One region of the Nonomuraea rubra genome, then DNA from elsewhere that is predicted to be linked to it. Evidence: riboswitches for the same ligand, from Rfam matches in the RefSeq annotation. Region 1 holds a riboswitch; each other region holds the start of a gene.
What was found. A riboswitch is a leader RNA that binds a small molecule or an ion and turns the genes downstream of it on or off. The one in region 1 is predicted to bind cyclic di-AMP.
Positions count from the first base shown of each region.

Region 1 (4,826 bases):
CGCCGCGCCGGGCAACGAGGCGAGCTCGGCCAGAGTCACCAGCCGCAGCCCCGGGTCCGGATCGGCGGCGACGATGCCGGCCAGCAGGTCACGGAGCGCCGCGTCCGGCTCCCCGACGCGCCGCGCCAGCGTGCCCAGCGCACGTACGAACGCCGCCCGCACCCCGGAGTCACCCTCAACCGCCCGCACCCCTGGGTCACCCTCGACCACCCGCACGGCCGTGCCACCCTCGCCCGCCAGCAGGGCCGTCAGGCGGGTGAGGGCCGTGCGGCTCTGGTCCGCGCAGGCGGGCAGGACCTCGGCCGCCGCCTCCCGCACCCGCGGGTCGGCGTCCTCCAGCAGCCGCTCCCACAGCGGGTACGCCATCGCGACCGCCTGGTTGGCCTTCCGGTACGCCCCCGTCAGCTCACCGGGATCCTCAGCGGAGCCGATGCCGGCCAGCAGCCGCACCACCTCCGGCCGCCCGGGCAGCCCCGGATGGGCGGCGAGGCGCAGCAGGAACGGGATAGCCGCGATCGTGCAGGGGTAGATGTCACCCTGGTGATGCACGGCCGCGTACATGCCGTCGAGCGCGGTCTCGCGAACGGCGGGGTCGGGGTGCGCCAGCCCGCGCAGCAGCTCCGGCACGTCGCCCGCGGAGCCGTAGGCGTGCCGCATGCGGCTCCAGCGAACCTCGTCGAGCCCGGCGAACGGATCAAGGGCCTCGTCCATGGGCCGCCATCCTGCCCGAGGGCACTGACACTTTCGCTACGAGGGGCGATCGCCTGCGGTGAAGCTGTTCTGAAGCCGTCATGACACCGCCATCTGCTTGGATCATCTGTCATGAACCGCATCAAGAACTGGCCCAGGATCGCCCAGGCGGTGTGCGCGCTGTTCGCCCTCGCGACACTGATCTACACCGTGGGCGCGCCATGGGACTCGCACTGACCCGCCCGGCATGACCCCGGCCCACGGGGTAGGAGGAGGGCCCACCTGAACAGGGAGGTCCGATGGACACCCCCCGTACTCCGGCCACCCGCTCCCCCGTGCAGGTCGCCGCCCTCGGCGTCGGCGTCGTCTTCCTGCTCGTCGGCGTGCTCGGCTTCATCCCCGGCGTCACCACCGGCTACGACGACCTGCGGTTCGCGGGTCACGAGTCCGATGCGTACCTGCTCGGCGTCTTCCAGATCTCCATCCTGCACAACCTCGTCCACCTGCTGTTCGGCGTCGCCGGCGTGCTGCTCGCCCGTACGTGGGCCGGCGCGCGCAACTTCCTCGTCGGCGCCGGGGCGGTCTACCTGGTGCTCTGGATCTACGGCATGCTGGCGGGCCACGACAGCCCGGCCAACTTCGTCCCGCTCAACGCCGCCGACAACTGGCTGCACCTGGTGCTGGGCATCGGCATGATCGCCCTGGGCCTGCTCCTGAGCCGCCGCCGGGTGGCCGCCGGCGGCTGAGGGCACCGTCCCGCCGGCGAGAGCGGAAAATTTACCCGGCCGCAAATCCCCGGCCGGCACGGCATTGGAGCCCCGTTCGTGGCCTCACGGACGGGGATCCTTTTTGCCATATTTGCACCGTCTTTGGGGTGATATGTACCTTCTGTAGGTAGCGGTGCACGTACTGACGCCTTGCTGTCGTGTCGTCGCCCGCGCTGTTGACCGGACCGGACGCCGTTCTCCCAGCCTCTGGGCTGTTCGAGGACGACGCCCGGCCGCCGAATCCGCACCATGAGCGGAGCCGGGGACCCAATCTTCCCGGGGTGAATCGGACGCCGGCCCACGCCGCGCCCGTAGGGCACTTCCCAGCCCGAACCCGTCAGCTAACCCGGTAGGCGGCATGGAAGCAAGGAGTCATCACCTCATGCTCAAGCCCAAGCTCGCCGCGACCCTCAAGAACCAGATTTCCGAGCGCTTCGGCCTGGCCGTCGGCGGCGCGATCCTGGCGAGTGCCGCCGCGCTCACCGGGGTGGCCGGCACGGCGCCGGCCTCGCCCGCCGGCCACGTCGCCGCACCCGAGGTCCAGCACGAGACCCGGCAGGAAGCCCACCAGCTCTCCTACGGCCTGGACATCTCCAACTACGAGCCGCTCTACGACTGGAGCGCCAGCTCGGCCCAGTTCGGCATCGTCAAGGCCACCGAGGGCACCGGGTTCCGCGACGCGTCGTTCGCCAGGCACTGGCGCGAGCTGGGCGACAAGGGCATCGTCCGCGGCGCCTACCACTACGGCCACCCCGGCAACGACCCCATCGCCGAGGCCGACCACTTCCTGTCCGTGCTGAACGCGCAGCCCGCCAAGCCCGGCGACCTGCTGGTGCTGGACCTGGAGACGTCCGACGGCCGGTCCGTCGAGCAGGTCAACGCCTGGGCCAGGGCCTGGCTGTCGCACGTGAAGGCCAAGACCGGGGTCACGCCGATGTTCTACAGCGGCTGGAACTTCGCCGACACCTACGGCAAGGGCCTGGCCGAGTACCCGCTCTGGGTCGCGCACTACGGCAGGGCCAAGGGCGCGGTCACCCCGCCCGCCGACTGGAAGTCCTGGACGATCCACCAGTACACCGACTCGCCGATCGACCAGAACGTCTCCGCGCTCAGCCCCGACCAGCTGCGCGGCCTGGGCAGGCCCGCCTGACACCCCGGCGGACTTGCCCGAGGGCTGTTCACCTGGCATGTCGACAATGACCGCGATCAAGGCCATGTGATCAAGGCCATGTGATCAAGGGGCCGGCCGCTGACATGGCGGAAGAGGGCACGCGCTCGGACTTCAGGAAGAGCCGGATCCGCATGTGGGACGTACCGTCGCGGTCACGATCAGCCCGACGGCACGTCGGTGCTGGTCACCGACCGGGACGGCGCGCTGCGGGTGTGGGCTTCGACTGGGAGCTGTCGGTCGCGGGCGGTGAAGGGATCTCCACATGACGGCGACGGACTTCCAGCACGCGCTCCTGGCGGCCTCCGGCTGGTCCCGCACCTCTGCACAGGTCAGCAGTGTTGGGCAGGTCAGCAGTGTTGGGCACAGCAGTGTTGGGCAGGTCAGTGGCCGGCGGGCTGGCCGGCGACCGCCGCGAGCCGCAGCTTCGTCTCGTCCTGGCTGCCGGGCGCGGCCGTCATGATCACGATCTTGAGCTCGGAGTCGCCGTCGGTCAGCACGTCGCAGTCCACCGTGACCGGGCCCACCGAGGGGTGCCTGATCGTCTTGTGGTCCTCGCGGTGGGCGGCCACCGCGCCGGTCGCCCAGAGCTCGGCGAAGCGCGGGTTGCCCGCGTTCAGCACGCGGATCAGCTCGGCCAGGCGCGCGTCGCGGGGGAAGCGGCCGGTCGCGCGGCGCAGGTCGGACACGACGGCGGCGTCCGTGCCGTCGCGGTCGGACTCGGTGACGGGCCAGAGCGCGAGGCGGGCGGGGCCGCCGTCGAGCGGGAACCTGTCGCGGGCGAAGTTACGCAGGTGCGGCGGCGAGGAGGAGGGGTCGCCCAGCAGCGCGGCCCAGCCGTGGTTCCACCAGATGAGCTGCCAGTCCGCCGCGAACACGGCGACCGCCACGTCCCCGAGCCGGGTGAGCACGCGGTGCACGCCGGGCGGGATGTGGTCGCGGACGGTGCCGTCCGCCGGCGGGACGAGGCGGGCCAGCCGGTAGAGGTGGTCGCGTTCGGCGGCGGACAGTTGCAGGGCGCGGGCCAGGGACGCCACCACCTGCGCCGAGGGGGTCGTGGCACGCCCCTGCTCCAGGCGTACGACGTAGTCGACCGACACGCCGGCGAGCTCGGCGAGCTCCTCGCGGCGCAGCCCCGTCGCGCGCCGCGCCGGACGCACGGGCAGCGCCACGGCGGACGGCGGCAGGCGGTCGCGCCACGCGCGGATCGTCGCGCCCAGCCCGGCCCCGGGAGGTGTCGTCTCCATGCCCTCCATCCTCTGGCATGCCCGCCCATCAGCGGCGACGCGGAGGTGGTACTGCTGTTCCTACCGTCGAGCCGTCCCCGGCGAGCTGTCGCGGTCCGGAGGTGGTACTGCTATTCCTACCGTCGAGCCGTCCCTGGCGGAGCTGCTCGCGGCCGGACGAACATTCCTTACATGACGATCACTTTCATCACCGGAGCGAACAAGGGCCTCGGCCGGGAGACCGCCCGCCGCCTCATCGAACTCGGCCACACCGTGCTGCTCGGCGCCCGCGACCCCGAGCGGGGCGCGGAGGCCGCCGCCGCACTCGGCGCACGCTTCGTCCCGATCGACGTGACCGACGACGCGTCCGTGGCCGCCGCGGCGGCGGACGTGGCCGGGCACGAGGGCTCGATCGACGTTCTGATCAACAACGCCGGTGTCCACGGCCCCTCCGGCGATCCCAGCGCCCTCACCGGCGCCGACGCCCTGACCGTCCTCGACGTCAACCTCGCCGGCGTGGTCCGGACGACCACCGCGTTCCTGCCGCTGCTGCGCCGATCGGCGGACCCGGTCATCGTGAACGTCAGCAGCGGCATGGGCTCGCTCGCCCACACCCATGACCCGTCCAGGCCCGAGTCCAGGGTCGTCGCGCCGCTCTACACCGCCTCGAAGGCGGCGCTGACGATGCTGACCACCCAGTACGCCAAGGCGCTGCCGGGCATCCGCGTCAACGCCGCCGACCCCGGCTACACGGCGACCGACCTCAACGGCCACACCGGCCCCCAGACGGTCACCGAGGGGACGGACGCCATCGTCGGCCTCGCGACGGAGCGGCCCGGCGCGGGCTCGGGACGGCTCGTCGACCGGCACGGGGAGGTCGCCTGGTCCTGACCGCCGGGAGCCCGTGCGAAGATCAGCGCGCCGGTCTCCCCCGCCCCGCTCCTTCCGCCAGTGCCACCAGCCCGGCCAGCACGG
Region 1 covers NZ_JACHMI010000001.1:5,280,565-5,285,390, reverse strand. The annotation lists gene HD593_RS24075 (PBS lyase) at 1-711, opposite strand, end outside; gene HD593_RS24070 (DUF4383 domain-containing protein) at 990-1,436, shown strand; cyclic di-AMP (ydaO/yuaA leader) riboswitch at 1,682-1,828, shown strand; gene HD593_RS24065 (glycoside hydrolase family 25 protein) at 1,840-2,607, shown strand; gene HD593_RS24060 (helix-turn-helix transcriptional regulator) at 3,009-3,872, opposite strand; gene HD593_RS24055 (SDR family NAD(P)-dependent oxidoreductase) at 4,044-4,742, shown strand; gene HD593_RS24050 (hypothetical protein) at 4,765-4,826, opposite strand, start outside.

Region 2 (4,826 bases), 2.6 Mb from region 1:
ATCGAGCTCCACCCGTACCTGCAGCAACGCGAGATGCGGGCCTTCCACGAGGCCAACGGCATCCTCACCGAGGCCTGGAGCCCGCTGGGGCAGGGCAAGGGCCTGCTCTCGGACCCGGCGCTGTCGGTGCTGTCGGGCAAGTACGGCAAGACGCCCGCGCAGATCGTGCTGCGCTGGCACCTGCAGCTCGGGAACGTGGTGATCCCGAAGTCCGTCACGCCCGCGCGGATCAAGGAGAACATCGACGTGTTCGATTTCATCCTCGACACCGAGGACATGTCGGCCATCGGCGCCATGAACAAGGGGCAGCGGCTCGGGCCGGACCCCGATCGGTTCAACATGACGTAAGTGACTGGCGTGGCATTTGTGACGCCACGCCTTTAATGACATATCCCCCCATAACCTTTCCTTTACCTGCCCTATAACATCTCCGCGTGCGAGATTTCACTTGGGGAATTGCGGCGACCGGCGGTATCGCGCGTACGGTCGGAGCCGCCATCGCGGCCGAGCCCGGAATGCGGGTGGCCGCCGTCGGATCACGGAACCTGGCCAGGGCGCAGGCCCTGGCGGCCACGCTGGAGGCCGAGTCCGCGTACGGCTCCTACGAGCAGCTGTGCGCCGACCCGGCGGTGGACGCGATCTACGTGGCCACCCCGCACGCGCAGCACCTGCAGGTCGCCGAGCTGGCCATCGCCGCGGGCAAAGCCGTGCTCTGCGAGAAGCCGCTGGCGGCCACCGTGGACGACGCGGAGAAGATGGTGCGCCTGGCGCGCGAGGCGGGCGTGTTCCTGATGGAAGCCATGTGGATGCGGTTCAACCCGCTCGTCCGGCGCCTGGCGGCCGATCCGCGCTTCGGCGAGATCCGCTCGGTGCAGGCCACGTTCGGCTTCGCGGCGCCGTACGACCCGGCCCACCGGCTGTGGGCGCCTGAGCTGGGCGGCGGGGCCCTGCTCGACCTGGGGATCTACCCGTTCGGGCTGGCCCAGCTCCTCCTGGGCATGCCCGCTGACCTGCGCATCACGGGCTCCCTGGCCCCCAGCGGGGTGGATGCGGAGGCGGCCGGCGTATTGCTCTACCCCGGTGGCAGGCACGCTCTCGTGGCGACCTCATTGCTCGGGAATTACCCGAACACGGCCTGTGTTGTAGGTACTCAGATGCGGGCGGACCTCCAGACTCCGTTCTGGGCTCCGCAGCGGATCGTTCTCACCGGGCCCTCCATGGAGCCGGAAGAGCATGTGCTCGATCCGGCGGACAACGGATACGCCGGAGAGCTACGCGAAGTCCGCGCCGCCACGGCCGAAGGCAGGACCGAATCCTCGATCATGCCTCTTGACGAATCCCTTGCCATGCTGGGGCTTCTGGCCGACGCTCGCAGGCAGATTGCCTAGCTGGGCTTTTATGGATTTGTAATCCTCTTGCCTCATGTATTACCTTATGGGGCATCTTGAGGCATACGCCCGGTTTGTCCGGCTATGTCAGACCATCGCACGACACTTCGCAGGATCGTCCTGCGACCGCTGAATCCGCCTCCGGGCGGAACCGGGGACCCATGTCTTTGGGGCGAATCGGCACTCCGGTGCCGTAGGGCAGCTTCCACGCCCGAGCCCGTCAGCTAACCCGGTAAGCGGCATGGAAGCAAGGAGCACCTCCCTCGATGGCCAAGCACCGTATTACCGCTGTCTCGAAGAGCAACATCGCCCGCGCCGCCCTCGGCGCCACCGTCATCGCCTCCGCCCTCGGCGTCAACGCCATGACGGCCAACGCCGACACCGCGACGGGCGTCGCCGCGGCCACCGCCGCCAGGCACCCGGACACCGCCATCGCCGCCCACAAGGCCGGCGCCGCGGACGACCGCACCGAGACCAAGATCAACGTAACCGCCGACCAGGTCCTGGCCATGGCCAGGGCGCAGGTCGGCACCTCGGAGAACGCCTCCGGTGGCGGCACCAAGTTCCAGCAGTGGTACGCCGCCTCGCAGCGCGCCGGCGAGACCGTCGCCCGCGACGGCGGCAACCGCGCCGCGTACCTGAACGCCGCCTGGTGCTCGATGTTCGTCTCCTGGGTCGGCGAGCAGACCGGCGCCCGCCCGCAGGTCGGCTGGGACGCCTACACCGTCGCCCACGCCAAGTGGTTCGCCGCCAACGACCGCTGGGGCACCGTCGCCAAGCCCGGCGCCGTCGTGTTCTTCGCCTGGGACGGCGGCAAGAGCCTGAGCGACATCCAGCACGTCGGGTTCGTCGTGAAGGACAACCAGAACGGCACCATCTCCACGATCGAGGGCAACACCGGCAACGGCAAGGTCGAGGAGCGCATCCGTCCGAAGTCGCAGGTCGTCGGCTACGGCTACCCGCAGTACGCCGCCTGACGGAACGTTCCAAGGCCGAGCGACAGCTCCTTGCCTTCCATGTGACGCGACGAGCGCGCGTCCCCTTCCCGGGGACGCGCGCTCGTCGCGTTTCCGCGCTTCTGTCGGCCCGGCTCGCTACCTTGCCTCTCCATCGACCTCTCTCACCCCCCGGGAGCCCGCATGGGAGCCAAGACCGGCGTCATCGCCTACTCCTCCGCCGACACCCCTCTCCCCCGCCTCCTCCGTACGCCCGCCCGCCCCGGCGAGGCCGCCACCAGGGCCCTGATCGAGCGTTCCTTCCCCGGCCGGCACATCTCCCCGGCCGGGCCGGGCAACCTGTCCGACGACATCCGCCCGCCCGACGACCTCGCCTACGCCACCAGCTTCCCCGGCGCCGAGGTCATCTGCTGCTCGGCGTTCATGCTCGACCACCCGTCGCAGCTCCCCGCCCACCTCGTCGAGGCGAGCAGGGGCCGCCGGCTCGTGCTGCACGCCATGCACAGCGTGGTCGACTGGCTCGCCTTCGCCGTCTGGGAGGACGGCCGCCTTGCCCGCTCCCTCAGCCTCTCCCCGGGCAGCGGCATCATCGAGAACCTCGGCGACCCGTACCCGTTCGAGCTGCCGTACTGGAACGGCGACCACCCGGTCCCGCTCATGCCTGAATGGGAGGACCAAGACCCCTACCCCCTGCCGTTCCACCCGCTGGAGCTGGGCGAGGACGCGCTGCGCGAGCTGCTCGGCTTCACTGTCGAAGGCTCGATCGAGCCCGGGGACGTGGACGCGGAGGCCGTGGAGCTGCTCGGCTTCAGCGTCGTCGACCCGGACGGGCCCACTCCTGAGGAGCGGCGGGCGGAGTACGAGGCCATCGTGGCGCGGATGGGCGAGCCCAGGATCTTCCGCTACCAGCCCGACGGTTCCCTCAGGGAGGTCGGCCTGGACGACCTGGGCTGACGGACCCGTTCAGGTGGTGAAGGCGTCGCGCTGGATGGCGTACAGGTCGGCGTACGGGCCGGGGCGGGTGACGAGGTCGTCGTGGGTGCCCTGCTGGACGATGCGGCCGGCGTCGAGGACGACGATCAGGTCCGCCGTCCGGACCGTGGGGAAGCGGTGCGTGATCAGGAGGGTGACGGCGCCGGGATGGCGGCGGGCGGCCTCGGCGTAGCGGGCGAAGACGGCGCTCTCCGCCGGGGCGTCGAGTGAGGCCGTCGGCTCGTCCAGGACGAGGAGGAGCGGGGAGCTCCGCATCGAGGCGCGCGCCAGGGCGAGCTGCTGCCACTGACCGCCCGACAGGCGGTGACCGCGTTCGAAGGTGTCGCCCAGCTCGGTGGACAGGCCGCCGGGCAGCGCCGCGACCAGACCGGCGGCACCCGCGCGGGCCAGGGCCTCCTCCACGGCACGCCGGTCGCCAAGGCGAGGCAGGTCGCCCACGCCGACCGTTTCGGCGGCGGTCAGCTCGAAGCGTGCCAGGTCCTGGAAGACGGCGCTGATGCGCTGCCGCCACTCCCCCGGTGCCAGGGCGTGGAGGGGGACGTCGTCCGCCCGGATCTCGCCCCGGTCCGGGTGGTAGAGGCCGCACAGGAGCTTGGCCAGAGTGGTCTTGCCCGAGCCGTGCGCTCCGACCAGGGCAATCGTGGCGCCGGCGGGCAGGTGCAGGTCGAGGTCGTGCAGCACCTGACGGCCGGTGCCGGGGTAGGTGAAGGACACCTGGCGCAGGGTGATGCCGCTGCTCAGCCGCTCCGGCGGGCCGAGGGCGGGCGACCGGTGATCGGCGTTCCGGGCGGGCCGGGCAGCTCGGCGGGCGTAGCCGCGGAGCCAGGTCAGCCGGCCGGTGGCGCGCAGCCCCGCGGCGACCGAGCCGGCGTGGAACGCCAGCCGCGACGCCTGGGTGACGAACTGCACGCCGACCGTGGCCACCAGCACGAGGTCCCCGGCCGTGGCCGTCCCCTGCCGCGCCAGCCAGGCGGTGCCGGCGAGGGCGAGGACGTACCCGGCCAGGAACGTGGCCGAGCCCGCGAAGGTGAGGAGCCCCGCCCGGACCCCGGCCCGCGCCTGGACGGCCGACACCTCCTCCCAGTGCCTTACGGCCAGCTCGTCCAGGGCGGCCGCGGCGCCGCTGAGCCGTACCTCCTTAGAGGGCTCGGCGCCCGTGGCCGTCTCGGACAGCTCCCGCTCCAGGCGGGTGGTCTCGGCGGTGCGTTCGGCGGCGGCGTCGAGCCGGCGGGCGGCGCGGCCCCGGACGAGCAGCGACGGCACGACGGCACCCCCGAGCACCAGTGGCAGCAGCGGATGCACGGCGGCCATCAGCGCCACGCCCAGCCCGATCTGCACCGCGTGCTCCGCCACCAGGGCCAGCGCCCACACCGCGAAGTAGAGCTCCCGGCTCTCCTCGTGCAGCGTCTGCAACCGGTCCAGGTACGCCGGCCGCTCCAGGTGCTCGATCGTGGGGACGCCGGAGGTCAGCGTGAGGATCTCCGCCTGA
Region 2 covers NZ_JACHMI010000001.1:7,912,411-7,917,236, forward strand. The annotation lists gene HD593_RS35925 (aldo/keto reductase) at 1-348, shown strand, start outside; gene HD593_RS35930 (Gfo/Idh/MocA family protein) at 435-1,388, shown strand; cyclic di-AMP (ydaO/yuaA leader) riboswitch at 1,506-1,642, shown strand; gene HD593_RS35935 (CHAP domain-containing protein) at 1,655-2,365, shown strand; gene HD593_RS35940 (DUF6928 family protein) at 2,528-3,298, shown strand; gene HD593_RS35945 (ABC transporter ATP-binding protein) at 3,308-4,826, opposite strand, start outside.
Region 2: it holds a riboswitch for cyclic di-AMP, as region 1 does, so the genes downstream of both, HD593_RS35935 (CHAP domain-containing protein) here and HD593_RS24065 (glycoside hydrolase family 25 protein) in region 1, are expected to answer to the same signal.

Region 3 (4,826 bases), 3.2 Mb from region 1:
CCGAAGCCGGACACGTACGCGTTGAGCGCCGTCGTGCGGCGCGAGGCGTCGGCGACCAGCACGTCCTCGACCGGTACGCCGTCACGCGCGGCCATGTCCAGCAGGTTCGTGCGCAGGGGGCCCTGCCGCATGGAGCTGAAGTCGTTGAACAGCGGCTCGAACACCACCGGGTACACGAACGACGTCACCACCGTCAGCGCGAACGCGCCCACCGCCGCGGGGATCCACCAGCGCCTGACCTTGCGCGCCAGCGCGACCAGGGCCAGCAGCATGACGCAGACCAGGAACACCTCCACGCCCAGGTTCTTCAGCCGGTCGCCCGCCCAGCCGGCCCAGTCCTGGGTCGACAGGCCGTAGTCCCGCAGGATCGTCTCGACCCAGATGCCGAGCGGCCACCTGATCAGCTCGACGAGCGCGGTGATCACCAGGGTGCCCAGGACGACCCGCAACCACCACGGGCCCCGCAGCCTGCCCAGCACCCTGGCGCTGAACGGAGTGGCGACCAGGATGCCGGCGATGATGATCGTGAGGGCCAGCGAGAGGTAGCTCGGCAGGGTGGTGGCCGCGTCGAACGCCTGCGCCCTGGCGATCTGGGCGGCGCTGAAGTCGCGGGCCGGGTCGGGCGGGCCACTGGTCAGTACCTGCCAGGGGGTGCTGAAGGCGGCCACGGCCACGATCACCAGGCCCAGCAGCACGAGCGCGATCGCCGCCGCCCGCGTCCCGCCGTCTCCTCCTGTCATGGGCACCTCCTCACGATGCCCCGGCACGGGCTCCGCCGCATCGCCCTGCACGTGCCGCTTCCCCTCGCCTCGCGCCGCTTCGTCGGGCGCGTGCCACTCCGCCCCGCCTCCCGCCGCCTTGCCGGGCGTGGAGCCCGCCGCGTCCCCCGGTGCCATCGTGCTGTCGGAGCGGGCGCTGTCGGGGTATGAGGTGCCCGAGTGAGCGGCGCCCGAGTGAGCGGCGCTGGGGCGGGGGTGTCCGGGCCGGGCGGCGTCCTCCGATTCCGCCGCCTCCTCCCCGTACGAGCCATCGCCGAGCGCCGTGTCCTCATCCGGATGGCCGGCGGCGCCCACGGCGGCCATCGCGCCATCCGCCACGTCCCCTTCCCGTGCCACGTCGTCGGTGTCTCTTCGATCGTCCATCGGCCTCCCCTTCACCCGAGCTGATCCCGCACGTACGCGCGCCACCGTGCCGTCAGCGTGGCGACGGAGAGCCCCAGCGAGGCGAGCGCCCGATCGACGCCCGCCACCTGGGCTGCACGGTAGAGCCCCACCAGGGTCCCCTCACCGAACCGGTCAGCGAGGAAGCGACACGCCAGCCAGGCCTCCTGGTACGCCCGGGCCAGCCGGTCGGGGTCACGCCCATCCGCCGCGAAAGCCGCAGGTCCGGGCAAAGCGCTCGGCAGCCGTCCGGCCCGCACCTCGGCCGCCAGTTCGGCGGCGGCGACGGTCACGGGCAGCCCGGCGTCGCGGTAGCCGACGTAGTCGGCGAAACCCTCGTACAGCCAGACGGGCAGGCCGCCGGTACCGGCCACGACGTGGGTCAGCTCGTGGGTGAGGACGACGTCCCTGCCGGTGGGGTTGAGCGTGGCGAACGCCTCGGGCACGACGATCACGCGCCGGCCGTCGGCCACGGCGGCCAGCCCGTCGAGCCGTCCCCCGCCGGCCAGGCGGGCGGCGTCACGGCCGGACTCCGGCAGCACGACCAGGGGGCGTACGGGCCTGCCGAGCACGGCCGAGACCCGCGCGCCCGCGCTGTCGGCCCTGCGCGCCAGCTCGTCGAGCCGCTCGGCCGGAACGGTGCCGGGCCCCGCCACGGTGGAACGGGCGCCGCGGCTCACGGCCGTACGCCGTCCGGGCCACAGGCCGCGCAGCTCGGGGGGAAGGATGGGGGAACCGGGCAGCGGGGTGGCGGCGGCGGGGACGAGAAGCAGCAGGCCCGTCACCACGGCTCGCCGGCTCACCTGCTCGAACACGATGCCCGATCGTAGTGCTCCCCGCCGGCGGAGGGCTCCGGACGTGCGAGAGCCCCGTCCGGATCCAGGAAATCCTCCAGGAATCCGGACGGGGCTTCTTCACATGCCGGGTCGGACCGCGCCCACGAAGGACGATCGGCGCCATCCGCTCAGCTTGTCGACGCGTACCCGTTCACCTGTCCGCGGCGAGTGGATCATTTTGCCCTTGCCGACGTACATGCCCACGTGGCCGAGCCCGCTGAAGAACATCAGGTCGCCAGGCTGGAGATTGCGCCAGGAGACCTTGTGCTTGGTGCGGGCGAACTGGCTGCTCGCCACGCGCGGGAGCTTGACGCCGGCCTTCTTCCAGGCGAACTGGACGAGACCGGAGCAGTCAAACGAACCAGGCCCTGTGCCTCCGTACCGGTACGGGTCACCGATCTGGTTCTTGGCCACGGCGAGGGCCTTGCGGGCCTTCATCTTCTGCCGAGCGAGCTTGGCGGCCCTTCGCTGGGCTGCTGTGGCCTTCTGGGACGTCCTGGCGGTGGTTTCCGCCTTCACCGTCGTCAGAGTGGCCGTCTCGCTCGTCGTCGCCGCCTGAGCCGTTGGGGCATGGAGGATCAGACCTCCGGCCGTCACGGTCATCGTGAGTGCTACGCCACTCAGGGCAAGGCGGGACAGGCGGGGGTTGTGCAGGGGACTAGACAGGATTTCTCCTTGTGTCTTCCACGAACGCCTACCGGGTTAGCTGACGGATTCGGGCGTGGAAGTCGCCCTACGGCGCGATGGGCGCGCCGATTCACCCCTGATCCCTTGGGGAACGTGGGATCTCTTGGGTCCCCGGCTCCGTGCCTCCTGGCTGCACGGATTCGGCAGGTCGCGTGCCCCGATCGAGATTCGATGTGGGGATGCTCGGGGTGCGACCGGCGGATTTTTTTATCTGTCGCACATCGGGAGGGACCGATGCGGGATTCGCGGCGACATGGCTTGTTCACCGCGACGACGCCAGAAGCTACGCCGAAAGGTCAAGGATCGGCAAAGGCTGAGTCAGGTTGTAAAGATCAGCCAGAGGGGTGAGTCAAGTTGGAAACCCCTGCTGGAACACCAGGTTCCGTTACTGAAATGTGACCCTGCTCACACTTCGAAATCACCGAGCTTGTCAGGTGGCATTTGTCGCCTACGTCACATTTGTCGCCCTTTAAACGTGAGCAACGCCACTGGGAGCGCTCCCGGGCCACCGGTCTACGATGCGCGATAGTAGAAGCGCCGGTGACCGCGAAACGGCCTCACAACCGGCCTGCTTACGGGCGAACCGCTCCGACCAGGGAACGGCCGTACGCGGAGAGCTTGACGACCTTGACGACGTCGCCCGTCTGCGGCGCATGGACGATCTGCCCGTTGCCCGCGTACATGCTGACGTGCCCGAGCCCTTCGCTGAAGATCAGGTCTCCGGGCTGCAGCGCGTCGAGGTCCACCTTCCGGCTGGCCCCCCAGGACCACTGCTGCCACGTCGTACGAGGCAGCGACACCCCCGCCGCCGCCCAGGCCGCCTGGGTGAGCCCGGAGCAGTCGAAGCCCCGCGGCCCGGTGCCGCCGTAGATGTACGGCTTGCCCACCTGCGCGAACGCGAACCGCAACGCCGCCGCCGCGCTGCCCGACGCCGGACCCGTGTACTTGATGCCGGTGCTGTTCGGGTTGCCGGGGTTGTACGCCCCCAGCCTGTCCAGCAGCTTCTTCTGCTCGGCGATCAGCTTGCGGATCTCGGAGCGCTCCTTCTCGACGGCGTCGCGCTCCTCCTCGGCCTCGTCCAGCGCGACCTCGGCCTTGTCACGCTCGGTCTTCAGCCCCTTGTTCTCGCGATCGAAGGCGGCCAGCTTCTCGGCCCGCTCGCGCGAGAGCTGCCCGGCGACGGCCCAGCCCGTGAGCATGGCCTGCGGGTTGTCCGAGCCGAACATGCCGGGCCAGGAGGTGACGTCCTCACCGAGCTTGTAGCTCTCGACGGCCATCCCGATCACCTGCGCGCGCAGCTCCGCGACGGTCTGCAGCTTGCGCTTGTAGCTGTCGTTCAGCTTCGTGTAGGTGCCCTTGGCCTTCTTGTAGCGCTCGTTCGCCTGGTTGAACTGCTCGACGACCTTGTCGGCCTTGTCGTTGAGCTTCTCCAGCTTGGCCTTGGCCTGCGCCAAGGTGGGGCGGGGATCGGCGAGGGCAGCTCCCAGCGGGGTCAGCACCAGTCCGAACGCGAGACCCGCGGCCACCGGTACCCTGCCAAACCTCACTGTATCGCCTCCCAGGGATTACACCTGGGGCGAAATAGTACAGAAGTGGCAGGCGAGGTATCGCCAAACCCACCAATTCGTAATTTATGCGCGGCCCAGCCGGCGCAGCAGCAAGCCAGACGGAACGGGTCTGGCGCCCATCCGCCTGACGGACTCGGCCACCTCCCGATCCGACGACACCACGGCGATGGCCCGGCCGGACGGCTCGGCCCGGACGAGCTGCCGGATGAGGTCGTCGGCGATCTCCCCCGGCGCGCTGAACAGCACCCGCACCCCGCGCGGCGCCACCACCTGCACGGGCGCGTTGAGCTCCGCACCGTCGAACACCACCGTCACCTCGACCCTGGTCTGCGCCACCAGCCCGCCCAGCGAGGTCATCAGCCGGGTGCGCTGGTCGGCGAGGGTGAGGGTGCCGTAGCCGGTCTTGGTGACGTTGTAGCCGTCGATGATCAGGTGCACCTGCGGCAGCGCGAGGAGCTGGTCGAGGAGCTGCGGGTCGTCGTCGGCCAGGGCGCGCGCGGGCACGCCGCGCACGCCGGGGCGCTCGCCGGTGACGGCCGCGACCGAGTCGGCGGGCCGGCTGATCGTGGTGGGCA
Region 3 covers NZ_JACHMI010000001.1:8,485,300-8,490,125, forward strand. The annotation lists gene HD593_RS38570 (M48 family metallopeptidase) at 1-1,142, opposite strand, end outside; gene HD593_RS38575 (gluzincin family metallopeptidase) at 1,154-1,975, opposite strand; gene HD593_RS38580 (C40 family peptidase) at 2,075-2,599, opposite strand; cyclic di-AMP (ydaO/yuaA leader) riboswitch at 2,673-2,839, opposite strand; gene HD593_RS38585 (C40 family peptidase) at 3,256-4,209, opposite strand; gene HD593_RS38590 (NYN domain-containing protein) at 4,315-4,826, opposite strand, start outside.
Region 3: it holds a riboswitch for cyclic di-AMP, as region 1 does, so the genes downstream of both, HD593_RS38580 (C40 family peptidase) here and HD593_RS24065 (glycoside hydrolase family 25 protein) in region 1, are expected to answer to the same signal.